3 regions of the Xenorhabdus poinarii G6 genome follow, and region 3 is predicted to be linked to each of the others. Evidence: predicted binding sites of a transcription regulator. Region 3 holds the regulator's gene; each other region holds the start of a gene.
What was found. The regulator sigma-54, encoded in region 3, starts transcription at its own class of promoters, with help from an activator protein. The targets are predictions, from matches to a motif close to GTTGGCACANNTTTCGCTNT.
Positions count from the first base shown of each region.

Region 1: a site for sigma-54 is predicted at 4,100-4,119, ahead of glnA (glutamate--ammonia ligase). Genes of this name have one in related genera too.
Region 2: a site for sigma-54 is predicted at 1,971-1,990, ahead of glnK (P-II family nitrogen regulator). Genes of this name have one in related genera too.

Region 1 is NZ_FO704551.1:164,045-169,823, forward strand. Features, by position in the region: gene glnG (nitrogen regulation protein NR(I)) at 1-1,265, opposite strand, end outside; gene glnL (nitrogen regulation protein NR(II)) at 1,306-2,349, opposite strand; gene glnA (glutamate--ammonia ligase) at 2,577-3,986, opposite strand; gene XPG1_RS00725 (RCC1 domain-containing protein) at 4,389-5,779, opposite strand, start outside.
Region 2 is NZ_FO704551.1:485,844-491,622, reverse strand. Features, by position in the region: gene amtB (ammonium transporter AmtB) at 297-1,577, opposite strand; gene glnK (P-II family nitrogen regulator) at 1,592-1,930, opposite strand; gene XPG1_RS02135 (SmdB family multidrug efflux ABC transporter permease/ATP-binding protein) at 2,101-3,870, opposite strand; gene XPG1_RS02130 (SmdA family multidrug ABC transporter permease/ATP-binding protein) at 3,863-5,611, opposite strand; gene XPG1_RS02125 (Lrp/AsnC family transcriptional regulator) at 5,667-5,779, opposite strand, start outside.
Region 3 is NZ_FO704551.1:3,224,650-3,230,428, reverse strand. Features, by position in the region: gene rapZ (RNase adapter RapZ) at 1-695, opposite strand, end outside; gene ptsN (PTS IIA-like nitrogen regulatory protein PtsN) at 735-1,202, opposite strand; gene hpf (ribosome hibernation promoting factor) at 1,421-1,708, opposite strand; gene rpoN (RNA polymerase factor sigma-54) at 1,732-3,171, opposite strand; gene lptB (LPS export ABC transporter ATP-binding protein) at 3,241-3,966, opposite strand; gene lptA (lipopolysaccharide ABC transporter substrate-binding protein LptA) at 3,987-4,535, opposite strand; gene lptC (LPS export ABC transporter periplasmic protein LptC) at 4,516-5,109, opposite strand; gene kdsC (3-deoxy-manno-octulosonate-8-phosphatase KdsC) at 5,132-5,695, opposite strand; gene kdsD (arabinose-5-phosphate isomerase KdsD) at 5,749-5,779, opposite strand, start outside.

The sequences.
Region 1 (5,779 bases), 600 kb from region 3:
GCCCACGCAGCCAAGGGTTGTGACCAATGCTCAGTTGACGCCAGATGAGGAACCGGCACGAGGTCTTTCTGCGCTGCGATTTGTTTCTCTGTCAATTGCTTCTCAATCAAATCAGCAGGTAGATCCTGCACCAACACTTCTTTACTGGCTGCCATCACCGTCAACCAGCGGCAGACATTTTCCAATTGGCGAACATTACCAGACCACGGTAAGCGCATCAGAGCAAGTTCAGTATCAGGGTGCAGTATTTTGGCTTCGACACCCAGCTCTTTCGCCGTTTGTTGCAGAAAATGATGTGCCAGACGTGGGATATCTTCCACCCTTTCCCGCAATGGAGGGAGCTGAATACGAATCACATTCAGACGGTGGTAGAGATCTTCCCGGAATTTACCTTCTGTAACGCGTTGCTCTAGATTTTGGTGAGTGGCGGCGATGATGCGGACATCAACTTTCACTGGCGCATAACCCCCGACCCGATAGAACTGCCCTTCGGCCAGCACCCGTAGCAATCGGGTTTGGATATCCAGTGGCATATCCCCAATTTCATCCAAAAACAGGGAACCCCCATTCGCTTGCTCAAAACGACCGTGGCGTACCTGATTTGCGCCGGTAAAAGCCCCTTTTTCGTGACCAAACAGTTCGGATTCAATCAAATCTTTCGGGATTGCCGCCATATTCAGAGCAATAAAGGGGTTTGAGGCGCGTGGACTATGGCGATGAAGAGCATGGGCGACTAACTCTTTTCCCGTACCCGATTCACCATTGATTAACACACTGATGGAGGAGCGGGACAGACGGCCGATAATCCGGTAGACCTCCTGCATAGAGGGCGCTTCTCCGATCATATCTGAAACGGATACGGGTAACTGTGGATGAGGTATCGATTGGCACCGTTCCTGATAGTGATTCAGTGCGCGCTCAACCAGTGCAACAGTTTCATCAATATCGAAAGGCTTTGGCAGATAATCAAACGCGCCGTGTTGATAAGCACTGACCGCTGCATCCAGATCAGAATGTGCTGTCATAATGATGACCGGCAGTTGTGGGTGGCTCTGCTTTATCTGGTTGAGAAGGCTTAGCCCATCCAGCCCGGGCATACGGATATCGGAAAGCAGCACTTCAGGATGGCTGTGTGAGAGGGCAGCCAGAACCGCGTCGGCGTGTTCAAAACTGGTGCATTCCATGCCTGCGCCGCTCAGCGCCCGTTCAAGTACCCAGCGAATAGAACTGTCATCATCAACGATCCAGACTTTTCTTCGTTGCATTGTCGCCCTCGATTTCTTCATCGGTGTTTTGATTGGTTGGCTATTTCTTGATCGGCAGGTAAATGGAAAACGCCGTATGTCCCGGCCAACTGGTAAATTCAATTTTGCCAGCATGTTGATCGACAAGATTGCGCGCGATGGATAATCCAAGCCCGGTACCGCCTTCATGTCCACTGATCATGGGGTAAAACAGTGTATCCTGAATAGGGGGAGGAATACCCGGCCCATTATCTTCAATATCAATTCTGGCCGCCAGGCGGTAGCGCTCACCCTGTAAGGTAACCTGAAACGCAGTGCGTGTTCGCAGGATGATAGAGCCCCCTTTTTCGCCCAGCGCCTGTAAAGCGTTCCGGGTGATATTCAGTAATACCTGTTCAATTTGGTCAGGATAATGGGACAGCTCAGGTAAACTCGGATCATAATCTTTGAGTAACGTCACACTGGCAGGTTTCTCCAGAGAAACTAATTGATACACCCGCTCGACCACATGGTGGATGCTTTGCCGGGTTTGTGTTCCCGGATGTTGCGGCCCCAGTAAGCGATCAACAAGCGCGCGTAGCCTGTCAGCCTGTTCAATGATAACTTGGGTATATTCCCGCAGAGAGGGATCGGGCAGGGCTTTGGCGAGTAGCTGTGCGGCGCCCCGTAGCCCCCCCAGGGGATTTTTAATTTCATGTGCCAGCCCCCGAACCAATTCCCGAGCCGCCACCTGCTGTGCCTGTTGTATCTGCTCTTGGCTTAAACGGCGTTGACTGTCCATAGTCGCCAGTTCCAGCAAGATAGAGTGCTCGGCAATGGGTTGGGCGCTGAGCGACATTACATGAAAATGATTATTGATGACCAGAATGACTTCGTTATCGGTAAACCCGTGACCGTTAATCAAACTTGAGCGCATCAACTCTGTGTCCAGCGAGAGATAACTAAATAAAACCGGCAGTGGCGTTCCGAATAACTTATGTGAACTTTGCGCCAAAAGTTGCAGAGCAGAATGATTGGCGTAGCGGATAATTAAATTATTATCCAGCACCAATACGCTGTTTATCAGCGAATTGAGTATCTGTTCTGCGTGGGTAACCTCAGCCATTGCTATTCAATTCCTGCACTTTTTTGGTGCATTGTAGCTTATTTAAGTTATAACTTGATGGATTATTCTACTAAAAATGCCTTCTTCTTCTCATTTTTGAGGCACGGAAACCGGCCTCAGTATGGGGAATCAAGCGTATTGGTCGTGAAAAGCGCCCATCCAACGATGGGCTAAAAAGTTTCACGGCAACAAAAAAACACGTCGGGAGCGGTGGATCATCAACAGCATTACACACTGTAATAGAGTTCAAATTCCAGGGGGTGTGGCGTCATACGGATACGCTCAATTTCACTTTGCTGTAATTTGATATAAGCATCGATCGCATCATCAGTGAAAACACCACCGCGTATCAGGAAGTCACGATCTGCATCCAGAGCTGCGATGGCTTCTTCCAGAGAAGAGGCGACAGTTGGGATCTCTTGTGCTTCTTCTGCGGGTAGATCATATAAATTTTTATCCATGGCATCACCGGGATGAATTTTGTTGATGATGCCATCCAAACCTGCCATCAACAGGGCAGAGAAAGCCAAATAAGGATTCGCGGCGGGATCAGGGAAACGAACCTCAATACGGCGGGCTTTGGCGCTGGCGACAACCGGAATACGGATCGAGGCGGAGCGATTGCGGGCAGAATAAGCCAGCATTACCGGCGCTTCAAAGCCCGGCACTAACCGCTTATAGGAATTAGTGGTCGGATTGGTGAAAGCATTCAGAGCACGGGCATGTTTGATGATGCCGCCGATATAGTACAGCGCCAGTTCTGACAAACCGCCATATTTATCACCGGCGAAGAGATTCGTACCATTTTTGGACAGTGACATATGGCAGTGCATACCGGAGCCATTATCTCCCACCAGCGGTTTTGGCATAAATGTGGCGGTCTTACCAAATTTATGAGCAACGTTATGAACGACATACTTATAAATCTGGGTTTCATCGGCTTTTTTGGTCATCGTATTAAAGCGAGTCGCGACTTCGTTTTGCCCGGCAGTGGCGACTTCGTGGTGATGCGCTTCAACAATCAAGCCCATTTTCTCCATCGTCAGACAGATAGCCGAACGTAGATCCTGGGACGAATCCACGGGAGGCACAGGAAAATAGCCACCTTTGACGGCAGGGCGATGACCTTTATTCCCATTTTCATAACGTGTACCACTGTTCCATGCTGCCTCAATATCATCAATGTGGTAATACGAGCCAGAGATAGCGTTGCCGAAACGCACGTCATCAAACAGGAAAAATTCCGGCTCTGGCCCAAATAACACCGTGTCGGCGATGTCACTTGCCCGCAGGAAATCTTCTGCGCGTTTGGCAATGGAACGAGGATCACGTTCATAGCCTTGCATCGTGCCAGGTTCTAAGATATCGCAACGTATAATCAACGTGGCATCATTAAAGAATGGATCAAGCATGGCCGTATTGGGATCTGGCATTAACACCATATCGGACTCATTAATACCTTTCCACCCACCGATAGAGGAACCATCAAACATTTTGCCATCTTCAAAGAAATCTTCATCAATCTGGTGGGCTGGGATGGTGATATGTTGCTCTTTACCTTTGGTATCAGTAAAACGTAAGTCAATAAATTTCACCTGATGTTCTTCAATCATGGACAAAACATGCTCAATGGACATACTGAATTCTCCTGGGTTACGTCAGCCTGATAGAACGATGCATGAAGAAGGTCGTTTTATCTTAAAGGGGCATTTTTGCGATTAATTTTTATAAAATCGGGATTGAAAAGATAAATGCTAAAAGCGTGCCAACATTTATAAATTATTTAATATCAATATATTATATTGTGGTAACGCAAGGAGCATGGGGAAAGAGAACAATTTTTAAAGCAGGTTGCCCTAAATTAGGGAAAAATAAAAATCATTTTGCACAAAAATGGTGCAAAAAGTGTTTAAATCATATCGATAGATGAGAGGCGATATTGTTATTGATCAAGGAAAGGGAGTAAGAGGCGCAATCAACATGGATTGCGCCTGTGGGGCTAACGTAAACTATCGATGATTTTGGTATCGAATGCTATATTAATCCATATAATAGGTTAACTTACCATTCAGCAGAGATTGTACTTCGCTGCTACTGCCACCCCCCGCAATTCCTCCCCAGGTATAGACTTTGTTATCTGCTGACAGCGCAAGGAATGCGGTTCCCGTCGAGTAAATGGCCCTGATATCTTTCATGTCGGGTTGAGCAATTGAAGGAATATTATAAGAATCAGGATGTTGCCAAGTAGCCACCTGGCCATTTTTTCTTAATACGGCAAACCCATTCGCAGAGCCGGTTATTTGAACGATATCGGTGAGGTTTAAAATGTCTCCCCCTAGCGCGTCTACTCCTTCTGCTGAGTACGTGCTCAGTTTGTTACCCCTTAGTACTAAGATCGCTTTTCTGGTGGATGATAAATCTGTTGCTGGCTCATGGTCGTTCCCATTAATACTGTAGTAGCCATTGCCTAGCGTCCATCCCCATACATACACGCTACCATCGCGGCGAATTGCTACGTTACCTAATGGTTCCAGAGGCTCAAACTCTTTTTCCCCACGGTAACTAAGTCCGGTGGTACATATAAGATCCTGAGATGAAGGGGAAAAAGGCTGAAAGAGGCTTAAATCACCCCAAATGGAGAGATTACCATTCGGGTCGGCAAGCGCGAAACCTCTTGGCATTGCTGTGAGGAAACGCGGCGGTGAAACAAGATAAGGTGCATTGGGATCCAGTACCCACCCATACGAATGTATGGCGGTTCCCCAAAGAGTTTGTATTTTTCCAGAATGACTATTATAGGCTGTACAACCAAGCAGATTTCCGACAAAAAGATTTTTCCCATCACCAAGAGAATCATACGGATAATACCCAGAAGCACTATTCTCTCCCCAAGCGCCCTCCCAAGCGAATATTTTCCTGGTCCCTTTTTCGACAGCAAAAAAGCTTCTGCCACCCGCTGCTACATCATCAAAATTTCCGGGGGGGATACGCATATTCGTGCCGTAAGCCCATAATGTTGAATCCGTTTTAAGCCCGGCATAAGAATCGCCAGTGGTAGTAATGGATTTTATGCCTGATTGCGTAAAGTAATTACCGAAGACGCCACCCCAGCCAACCATCGTATTGTCATTGAGTAGCACAGCAAAAGAAGACGGGGACGGAGCAAGATAGTCATATTCATGGTCTATTGGATCGTTATACGCGCCCACAGGGAGACCGAGCGTACCACCGTTACCAATCACATTGATTGGGCTTATTTTAAGCGTGTCAGTTCCGTGGGTAACTTTAATCGCGAGCCAGGGCGCAGTATCGTAGAAAAATGAAGAACTTTCATATGAAAAAGGAGAAAAGAGTGGTGATTTACCACCTATGTATTCCCACTTCACTGAAAGTGGATTACCATTTTTATCCCAGGCGGTCAGTCGTTGTG
Region 2 (5,779 bases), 920 kb from region 3:
GAATAAATAAAAATCCATTATCTGTAATCTTTCATTTATACTTTTTAAATGTTGTCAACGCTCAAAACATATTATGAGTGACTCGTTACAAAACTTAATAACGTTGATAAAGTTAGAAAAAAGAGTCAATGGGATGACCAGTGATCCTGCTCAATTGGAAGTCCATGAGTATCAGTAGCCCGTGGTTTAGCCTTATGCCGTAATAACAGGAATCGACGCGATTCCAGACATGATTTTTTATGACTAACCTCTGTTAATACGGCACGGTATAGCTATTTTAAAACCAGTAAAGTTGCTCAGTTATAAGCACTTTCACCATGAGAAGTGATATCAAGCCCTTCCCTTTCTGATTCAATACTCATACGTAGCCCAACCAACTTATCCGCGATCTTAAAGGAGATATAAGCCGCTATTGATGACCAAACCATACAGACCAATATACTCATAGCCTGGATACCAAACTGCCTGAACATGGTCATCCCTTCGGAAAAACCTGTCCCGCCTAAAGTAGATGAGGTAAAAACACCGGTCAATAAACAACCAATAATACCACACACACCATGTACCCCAAAAACATCACAGACATCATCAACACGTAACCATTTCTTCAGTGTGACTACCCCCCATAAGCCTGTGATACCGGCAATGAATCCCATCCCTAATGCGCCACCGATACCGACGGTGGCCGCTGCGGGCGTAATGACCACTAATCCTGAGATACAGCCAGAGCATGCTCCTAAAAGCGAAGGTTTCTGGCGAAATATCCATTCAGAGAAAAGCCATGACAGCACCGCTCCTGCCGTTGCTATCATCGTATTCACCAGAACCAACGCTGATATAGCATTCGCTGCCCCCGCCGATCCCACATTAAAACCAAACCAACCAATATAAAGGATTGCTGTACCAATGAAAGTCATCGGTAAGCTATGAGGTTTGAATGCTTCTCGTCCAAAGCCTGAACGTTTCCCAAGTAAATAAGCACCAACCAATCCTGCCGCTGCCGCATTAATATGAACCACTGTCCCGCCAGCAAAGTCCAAAGCACCATCTTTAGCAAGCCAGCCACCTCCCCATATCATATGTGCCATGGGGATATAAGAGATGGTTAACCACAACGCGCTAAAAATCAGCAGTGCTGAAAAACGAACTCTTTCACATAAAGCCCCTACAACTAAAGCAACAGTAATACATGCAAAGGCGCCTTGAAAAACCACATGAATCAACTGATAAAAGCTTCCACTTAAATCAGTTATGGCTATATTTTTCAACATAACCTGCTCAAAGCCACCCCAAAAATAATTTCCTGTGCCAAAGGTCATGCTGTAGCCATAAATAATCCAAAGCACACAAACCAATGAAAAACTGACAATCACCTGTGCCATCAATGACAAAACATTTTTGCTGCGCAGTAATCCGCCATAAAACAGCGCAATACCCGGTATCGTCATAAAAAGGACAAGTATCGTATTGACCAACATGAATACCGTATCGGCTTTATCAAGATTATTTTCTACAGCAAACGCAAATGAAGGAAAACTGCTCGCAATCAACACCATAGATAAAAATTTTTTCTTCATTTTTCATCCTCCATTTACAATGCCGCATCATTTATTTCACCCGTCCTGATCCGGACAGCTCGCTGTAATTCAAAGAGAAAGATTTTTCCATCGCCCATCTTTCCGGTGAAGGCAGTTTGTTGCACAATATGGATAATCTCTTCAACTCGGTCATCATGAGTAGCAATATCAATCTTTACTTTGGGTAAAAAATTAACGTTGTATTCAGCCCCCCGATAAAGTTCAGAATGGCCCTTTTGACGCCCAAATCCCTTTACTTCGGTTATCGTCATACCTTGTATGCCGATATCAGCAAGCGCCTCCCGCACTTCTTCCAGCTTAAATGGCTTTATGATGATAGTAATGAGCTTCATATTTCCCCCATGTGTTTGTCACGCTTGTACAAGGGGAATATTTGCAAGGGATGTGCCAAAAATTAAAAATAAAATGTAATCAACTTGTTATTAAAAATATTTTTAAAGAAGTGATAAAAAAGGGGAGCGATAAACATATCGGCTCCCCCATATACACGCTAAAATGCACATTAAATGTGCACTGCTTCATTCAGCGTTTCACCAACCTGCTGGAGTTGGTACATTTGATAATAGCGCCCGCGTTTTTCCAGTAACTGATGATGCAGTCCCTGTTCGACAATTGCACCACGATGCAGCACAAATATCGAATCGGCTTCAATGATGGTTGAAAGACGATGGGCAATCACCACTAATGTTGTCTGTTTACGGATCATGCCCAACGCCTTCTGTACTGATTGTTCTGTTCCTGAATCAATATTTGCAGTAGCCTCATCTAAAATGAGAATCTGTGGCGTTTGTACTAAAACCCTGGCCATTGCCAAAAGTTGTTTTTGGCCAGCGGAAAGTGTATTTCCTTGCTCCCCTAAAACAGAATTCAAACCATCGGGCAAATTACGAACAAAATTCGCTAATTGAACCCACTCTAACACTTCCCATATTTTCTCTTCACTGATATCCCGCCCCAGCGCGATGTTGTTAAAGAATGAGGTAGCCAGAACCACCGGGTCTTGCTGTACCATTGCCACCCCCTTGCGTAGTGCAGCATGGGAAAGTGAAGATACCGGCCGGCCGTCAAGATGAATTTCACCGTCTTGCCATGGATAGTAGCCCATCATCAAATTGGCTAACGTGCTTTTTCCACTTCCTGTATGCCCGACTAATGCCACAAATCCATGTGGAGGAACATGCAGATTAATATCTCTCAGAACAAATTTGTCACTGCGGTAGGCAAAGTTTAAGTTTTTAATATTAATTCTGCCGCTTTCTAGTGCGCGCAAATCATGGCCATATTGCTGCTGTGGGCTGTCCATAAGCTCAAAAACCCGCTCTCCTGAAACCACAGCTTGCTGTAACACTGATTGCTGTGCAGTCAACTCAATCAGTGGCTCATTCAACCGCCCAAGGTAGTTAATAAAGGCATACAGCACACCAACACCAATAACGTCTGTACCTTTAATGCCAAATACTAACAGTAAACCACACAATATTGCCGTGGAGAAAAAACTCAATAAGGGCCTCAACAAGATGCCATCTAACCGTAAAACCTGCATGCGAGCCTGATAATGTGCCCGATGAGTTGCCAACATTTTCTCACCAAAACGCGCTTGCTGACGAAACTGTTGGATCACTGCCATTCCATTAATGACTTCATTGAATCCATCATTAATATCCGCCAGATAGCCCCGAACTTGTCGAACTATTGGAGTACTGAAACGCTGATAAATGACCATGACAAGCAAGACCGCTGGAAATATCACGATCGCAACACATGCCATGCGCCAATTCAAAACAAACATAGCAATCAGCATCGCGCCAATCAATGCAATACAGCGAAACACTGTCGGGATCACATTAACGAATAGATCTTTAATAACCTCAGTATCATTGGTGACACGGGATATCAATTGTCCAACCGGCTGATTATCAAACGCACTCAATGGCTGACGCAATGCTGAGTTCATCACATCCGTACGGAGCTTCTGTACCACTCCGACCGATGCCTGATTAAAAAGTAACGTTTGATAATAATGCAGGACGGCAGAAATAAGCTGCAAGAGCAAGAATGCAGTGGCAAGACCGCCGACAATATCAAGCGGTAAATTCCCCGTTGCTATCATATTGTCAATAAAATAACTAACCAGCAAAGGCCCACTCACTTCTGCCAGTGATGCAATCCATAGCATCGACACCGCAATTAGCATCGGCTTACGGTAATTTTTACTGTAAGAAAGCAAACGCTTGAATGCAGGCCATAGGTGATACCGATGAGATTTAGCCATTATCACCCTCCAACGCCGCTTCTAATTGTTGGTAATTGTACATATCAGAATACCAACCAGATTGAGTGATAAGTTGCTTATGCTGGCCTTGCTGTACAGTCCGCCCATGTTGCATAACCAAAATATTATCTGCTTCCGTTAATGCTGACAGCCTATGGGCACTGATAATAATGGTACGCTGTTGTCGCCATTGGCTGAGGTTTTTCATAATCTGGTGTTCCGTTTGCCCATCCACAGCTGACAGGGCATCATCAAGAATTAAAATCTCAGCCTCTAACAGCAAAGCCCTGGCAATGGATATACGTTGTTTTTGCCCGCCAGAAAGCATCACTCCGCGTTCTCCCACTTCCGTTTGATATCCCTGTGGCAGTCGCAAAATATCATCATGTATACTTGCCAGGCGAGCGGCTTCTTCTATCTGTTCCAGGGTTGCCTCAGGCCGCCCTAATGCAATATTGCCTGCAATGGTATCTGAAAAAAGAAAAGGGCTTTGGTTGACAATAGCCAATCGCGCGCGCCACTCTTCCATTCGGAGAACAGCGAGACTTTTTGACTGAAAAAGAATTTCTCCATCGGTGACATCAAACTGCCGTTGTAACAAAGATAACAATGTGCTTTTCCCGGCACCGGTTGGCCCACAGAGTCCCAATAACTGCCCTGGCTTCAACTGGAAACGAATATCTTGTAAAACAGGTGTATTGTTTGCAGGGTAAGAAAATCCGTTGATATTTGCCTGCAAGCTTCCCCGCTCTGGCGACAAGGACAACGTACCCTCTTCAATGACCAGAGGTTCCCGTAATAAACTTCGGATACGAGTATAAGCAGCACTTCCCCTCTCGACGATGTTGAACATCCATGCCAATGCCAACATTGGCCAGATCATCAACCCCAGGTACATGACAAAACTGGTCAGCTCGCCAAGCGTCATGGCACCATTCAGCACCATCCAACCACCACCACCGACAGCTAAAAGATTTGCAACAGCGATAGTGATAAAAATGGTGGGGTCAAAGCGTGCATCAACACGCGCAACATGCATATTTTTACGTCCGGCATCAATGGCAACTTCTTCAAACTGATCAGATTGCAGCTTTTCCAGGCCAAACGCTTTTATCATACGGATACTCGTCAAACTTTCCTGAGCATGGTTATTCAGGGCAGAAAATGCACCTTGCGCAGATTTAAAACGATGATGAAGCTGATTACCATAATGCTTAATGACCAAAGCCATAATCGGCATAGGCAACAGTGATAACAATGTTAACTGCCAACTGATTTCCACACTCATGACAATTAGGACAGCGCCACCCATCACTAAAGCGTCAACCAGAGTAAGTACTCCCTCACCTGCCGCAAAAACAACTCTGTCAACATCGTTGGTAGCGCGAGCCATAAGATCGCCTGTTCTGTGGCGTAAATAGAATTCAGGATTCTGACTACTCAGACGTAAATAGAAGTCACTACGTAACTTCACAGCCAGTCGATACGAAGCACCGAACAGCCATACACGCCAAACATATCGCAGACCATATATTGCTAACGCAATCAACAGGATTATTCCGAGCCACATACCTAACTGACGAGGGGTCATCGTTTTTGAGCTAATACCATCAACGATAACACCAACCAGGCGGGGAGGAATGAGTTGCAATATCGCAATCAAAACGAGAAAAATAACCGCCCCCAAATAACGCCGCCATTCACTAACAAAATACCAGCTTAATTGTGAAAATAATCTCACACACCTATTCCCAAGGTAAAAATGAAGAGTTAGCACCTACCAACTAAAGAGAGCGTTATATTACTGGCTCTGGTATTGGCAACGCCGTTGTATATTTTATCTTTTCCATTGCAAAGTTAGAGGTGACATCAATCAAACCTGAAACCCCGTTTACCATACGCTTGTAGA
Region 3 (5,779 bases):
ATAGGTAACCAAAGTTCAAGATAGCTACGTGTTTGATAAATGAAATTATGAACTTCAGTGTGGCGATCCAAAAATGCGGCGACAGGGCGATCTAAACCCGTCATAGGGCGCAGTTTCGGGTCCCAGTGCGGGTTTGGCAGGAAACGCACATCGAAAACATAATCGGCGTCAATGGGAATACCATGTTTGAAACCAAAAGATTCAAACACCATTGTCAGTTCACGTTCCCGTTTGCCCAGTAAACGGGTTCTGAGCATCTCTGCCAGTTCATGAACGGACATTTCCGATGTGTCGATAATCAAGTCGGCCCGTGAACGCAGTGGTTCAAGCAAATCGCTTTCTTGGTCAATGGCACTTTCCAGTGACAGATTTTTGCTGGATAGCGGATGCAAACGGCGCGTGTCACTGTAGCGACGGATCAGGGTATTACGATCTGCATCCAAAAACAGTAGCTGTGGTGAAAAACTGTCAGGGAGTTTCGTCAGGGCTTCTTCAAAAATTTCGGGTGACTCCGGCATGTTTCTGACATCAATGCTAACTGCTGCTGAAATATCGCGTTCAACCAGTGAGCTTGCCAGCTCTGGTAGCAACACAACCGGCAGGTTGTCCACACAATAGAAGCCCATGTCTTCCAGGGCACGCAGCGCGACAGATTTCCCTGACCCTGAACGACCACTGACTATCATCAGCACCATGAGGTGACTCTCCTAAATGTTTACAATTGTCATCACTATTTATTCAGTAATGATTTTATATAATTCATCATCACTCAGAGCTGAGCGCAGACGACGGCAGAAGTTTTTGTCTGCAAGACGTTTTGCAATCAATGATAGTGAGTGTAAATGAGTTTGACATTGATCTGATGGCACTAATAAAGCGAACAATAAGTCAACAGGTTGATTATCAATGGCATCAAAGGTAATGGGGTGTTCTAGATGTAAAAATACCCCAACGGCATTCGCCGAACTCTCTTTATCTAATTTGCCGTGAGGGATTGCAATCCCGTTCCCGATCCCGGTAGTGCCAACTTTCTCGCGGGAAAGTATAGCCTCAAATACGCTATTTTCTGATACGCCAAGCTGTTTTGATGCCAGTTCGCTGATAATCTCTAAAGCTCGCTTTTTACTCGAACAAAGTACATTGTGGCGTGTACATTCGGGTGAAAGGACTGAGCTTAGGGGTAAATCTGTTTCGTTGTTCATTTCTTTATTCACTTAGGGCCTTGTTCTACCAGATGCCTGACGGGCATCTGGTATTGATTCACTGCACCAGAACCGAACTTTCGTTCGTTCAACACCTTGAAATACATCGGTACAAATCGAAAGATCACCACCGACCGAAAGATCGCATGGTGTTACCTAAAAGGTGTTTATAGAGAGAACAGTGGTAATTTTATGATGGCCCCGTTGCCTGAAAGCGATTAATGTTGTCTCAATTTACTTTTGTGTTTGGTCAATTGACGCGCCAGTTTATCGACCAGCACATCAATGGCCGCATACATGTCTTCATGTTCTGCGGTTGCATGCAACTCGCCTCCGTTAATATGCACCGTGGCTTCGGCGATCCGCTCCACCTTTTCCACCCGGAGTATGACCTGGATGAGATGAATCTTATTGAAATATTGATCCAATTTGCTGCATTTGCTGTTCACAATGTTGCGAAGTGCATCTGTGATTTCAATGTTATGGCCTGTGATATTGAGTTGCATGGTGTTTTCCTTCTCTGTGTTGTTCAAACCAGTTTTTTACGTTGATTTGAAGGCGGGATGGATAACGACTCTCTATATTTTGCGACAGTCCGGCGCGCAACCTGAATACCTTGTTCAGTGAGCAGGCTGGTCAATTTACTGTCACTTAGTGGTTTGGCCGGGTTTTCTGCCGCGACCAGTTTTTTCACCAGCGCACGTATTGCCGTCGAAGAGGCTTCACCGCCACTCTCTGTATTGACGTGACTGGAAAAAAAATATTTAAGCTCAAAAATACCGCGTGGACTATACAGGTACTTCTGTGTCGTCACACGGGAGATGGTGGATTCATGCATATCAACCTGGTAGGCGATATCTGCCAGTACCAGTGGTTTCATGTGTTCTTCACCATACTCAAAAAAATCTTGTTGCTGTTCAACAATGCTGACGGCGACTTTCAATAACGTTTCATTACGGCTTTCGAGGCTTTTGATGAGCCACTTGGCCTCTTGCAAGTTATTGCGTATGAACAGGCTGTCACTTTCATTATTGGCCTGTTTCCCCAAGGCTGCATAGTGTTGGTTGATGTGCAGACGGGGAATGCTATCGGTATTTAGGCTAACTTGCCAGTTTTCATTTTCTTTCCGCACCAAGACATCTGGAATAACATATTCAGATTCCCCTGTATTGATGGCCAGACCCGGTTTTGGCTCTAGTGATTGAATGATATCAATGGCCCCTTTCAGAACACGCTCTTTTAATTTGCTCTGACGTAATAAATTACGGAAGTCTCGGTTACCCAGCAGATCAAGGTAATGATCGGTAACCCGCCTGGCTTCATTCAGGTAAGGTGTGTCTGACGGTAGTACTGAAAGCTGGATCAGCAAACATTCGCGTAAGTCACGGGCAGCAACACCAATCGGATCAAAATGCTGTATGCGCTTAAGGACGGTTTCGACTTCGGCCAAAGTCAGCGCATCATCCCCCATGCTGGCAAGAATCTCTTCAATGGACGTGCTCAGGTAACCGTTGTCATCAATGGCATCAATAATTGAAGTGGCAATCGCCGCATCCGTTTCTGTAAATGGTGTTAATGTGGCCTGCCACATGAGGTAATCTTGCAATGTCTGGGTAGTTTCTCCCTGATAGACAGGAAAATCATCGGCGGTGTAATCGTTACTGGTGCCTGACGGTGTGCCAGCGGCGTAAATTTCATCCCAACTGGCATCCAGCGGCAACTCTTCAGGCATATCCTTCTGTTCAAGTGCTTCACGGGTATCCATAACTTCTGTTTCCACATCAGAAAGTACCTGATTCTCCACTTCCTGATGCGGATCACTCTGTTCAAGCAACGGATTGGTTTCCAAAGCCTGCTGAATTTCTTGCTGAAGTTCAAACGTCGATAGCTGCAACAAACGAATGGCTTGCTGGAGTTGTGGTGTCATTGTCAATTGCTGACTGAGTTTGAGTTGCAAACTTTGCTTCATAGCGTGACCACTTTCTCCTTAATCTCGCCTGAGTGATTCCCTGGATTGCGCCTGACAGAAGGATGGCGGTTATAAGCGGAAACCTTCACCCAAATAGACACGTTTGACCTGCTCGTTATTCAGGATATCCGTTGGCGTACCGTGGGCAATCAGGTGACCTTGACTGACGATATAGGCTCGTTCACAGACATCCAATGTTTCACGCACATTATGGTCAGTAATGAGTACCCCTAAGCCGCAGTCCCGCAGGTGCTGAATGATCTTTTTAATATCCAGTACGGAAATCGGATCAACGCCAGCAAAAGGTTCATCTAACAGGATGAATTTAGGATTGGCAGCCAGCGCCCGGGCAATTTCCACACGACGGCGCTCACCACCGGAAAGCGATTGGCCAAGGCTATCGCGCAGGTGAGAAATGTGAAATTCTTCCATCAGCGCTTCTGCCCGTTCTTTTCTTTGCTCTTGGGTCAGATCTTTGCGGATCTCCAGTACAGACATCAAATTGTCAAAGACACTCAAGCGACGGAAAATGGAAGCTTCCTGAGGCAAGTAACCGATTCCGCGACGGGCACGTTCATGCAGGGGCAGCAGGCTGATATCTTCTTCATCAATGGCGATCGAACCCGCATCACGAGCAACAATGCCAACCACCATGTAGAACGTCGTGGTTTTACCTGCCCCGTTGGGGCCGAGTAAGCCAACAATTTCTCCCGACTTCACATTGAGGCTGACGTCTTCAACGACCTTACGGCCTTTATATGCTTTCGCCAGGTTTTCTGCGTTTAATATTGCCATATTAGTCTTGCCATTAGTCCTTATTGACTCTTTTTATGAGCATCAGCGTGGTTAACCCCGGAATCTTTTTCCTGTAGCTGGGCAGGTAACAGGACGGTGGTGACATGTTTACCTTTATTACTAAAGGCTTCCATCTGTTGTGTTGGCACCAGATACGTGATTTTATCGCCTTTGATGTTGCTGTCTAGCTGTTCAAGATAGGCATTGCCCGTCAGCTCGACCAGCTCTTTATCGGTTTCATAGCGCATCTTTGACGCATGGCCTTTGAGCGGTTTGCCATCATCTTGTAATTGATAAAAAGTGGCCGGGTTACCGTAAGCTTCGATAACGGTTTTATCGGCGTTTCCGCCCGGGCGGGTCACAACGACTTTATCGGCATGAATGTCGATTGAGCCTTGCTTGACGATAACATTATCTGTAAATGTGGCAATGTTCCCCGTTAAATCCAGCGACTGTTTGGCGGAGTCGATGGTAATGGGCTTTTTTGTATCCTCTTTTAGAGCCAGTACGGGCAGGCTGACGGCAAACAGGGTACCGGCAATCACGGTATTACGGATTAGGTTGTTCATGTGGGATCTCATATTGAGTAGTCACCTTTTCAATCAATTCAGCAGTTTTGTTTCGCAGATTGCCACGCATTTTCATGCCAACAGATTTCAGTCCGACGCCAGTGAGGGCCACCCGGTTATCGGATGCGACATCCTGTGTCGTGAGATTGACAGTCGCATTGTCTGTTGTGATCCGCTGCAATTGTGACGCATCGGTCAGGCTATCCACTTGGACATCCCCATACAGATAGAGCATGTTATCGTTAGTCAGTTTGGCCTGATTCGATCGCACTGTCCATGTGGGTATCGGGGCGCCGGGGGCACCATTGGGATCAAATGTTGTCAATACCGGGTTGGTAAACCAAGTTTGCTTCGTTTTCGTATAGTTTTTAACGTCATCAGCGACCAGCTTGTAAGCCAGCTTACCTTCAGGGTCATAGACAAACGTAATGGCTTCTTGTGTTTGATAATTAGGATAACCGTCATCCACAATGGGGAGCGAAGCCCCATCATTGACATTTGATAAATTCCAGCCGATCAGCGCAAGCGCGATCAGGGCCAGTATTGCGATCAACCAGGATCGAATTTTGCTCATTATTTCTTTTTTCAGTTTTAATTTAGATGGATAACCCTTTGGCGTCTTCTAGCTTATTTTGAGCGAAGAGCACCAAATCACAAAGTTCCCTGACTGCCCCACGACCGCCGACTGTCTGAGTGACATAATCTGCTTTCGGCAACAGTAATGGATGGGCATCAGCAACGGCAACAGATAACCCAACTTGTGCCATGACAGGCCAGTCAATAAGATCATCACCAATATAGGCGATTTGCTCTGGCTGTAATGCTAGTTTATCCAACAGTTCTTTATACGCCAAAACCTTATCGTTCTGACCTTGGTAAAGATGGGTAATACCGAGTGTTTTTGCTCGATTTTCCAGCAGTTTAGCGTTGCGGCCAGTAATGATAGCAACTTCAATACCCGACGTAATTAAGCAACGGATACCATAACCATCACGCACGTTAAATGCTTTTAGTTCTTCGCCTTCATTGCCCATGTAGATGATGCCATCGGACATGACTCCATCGACATCACAAATCAGAAGACGGATTTGGCGGGCTTTTTCAATCACGGCGTTGCTGACTGGGCCGTAACAGGTGTCCAGGTATGCTTTTTGACTCATCAAAACATTCTCTTAAGATTTATATCATGCTTATTGATACCAGTGTACTTGCTTTACACGACCCCGGCCTGTAAAAGATCGTGC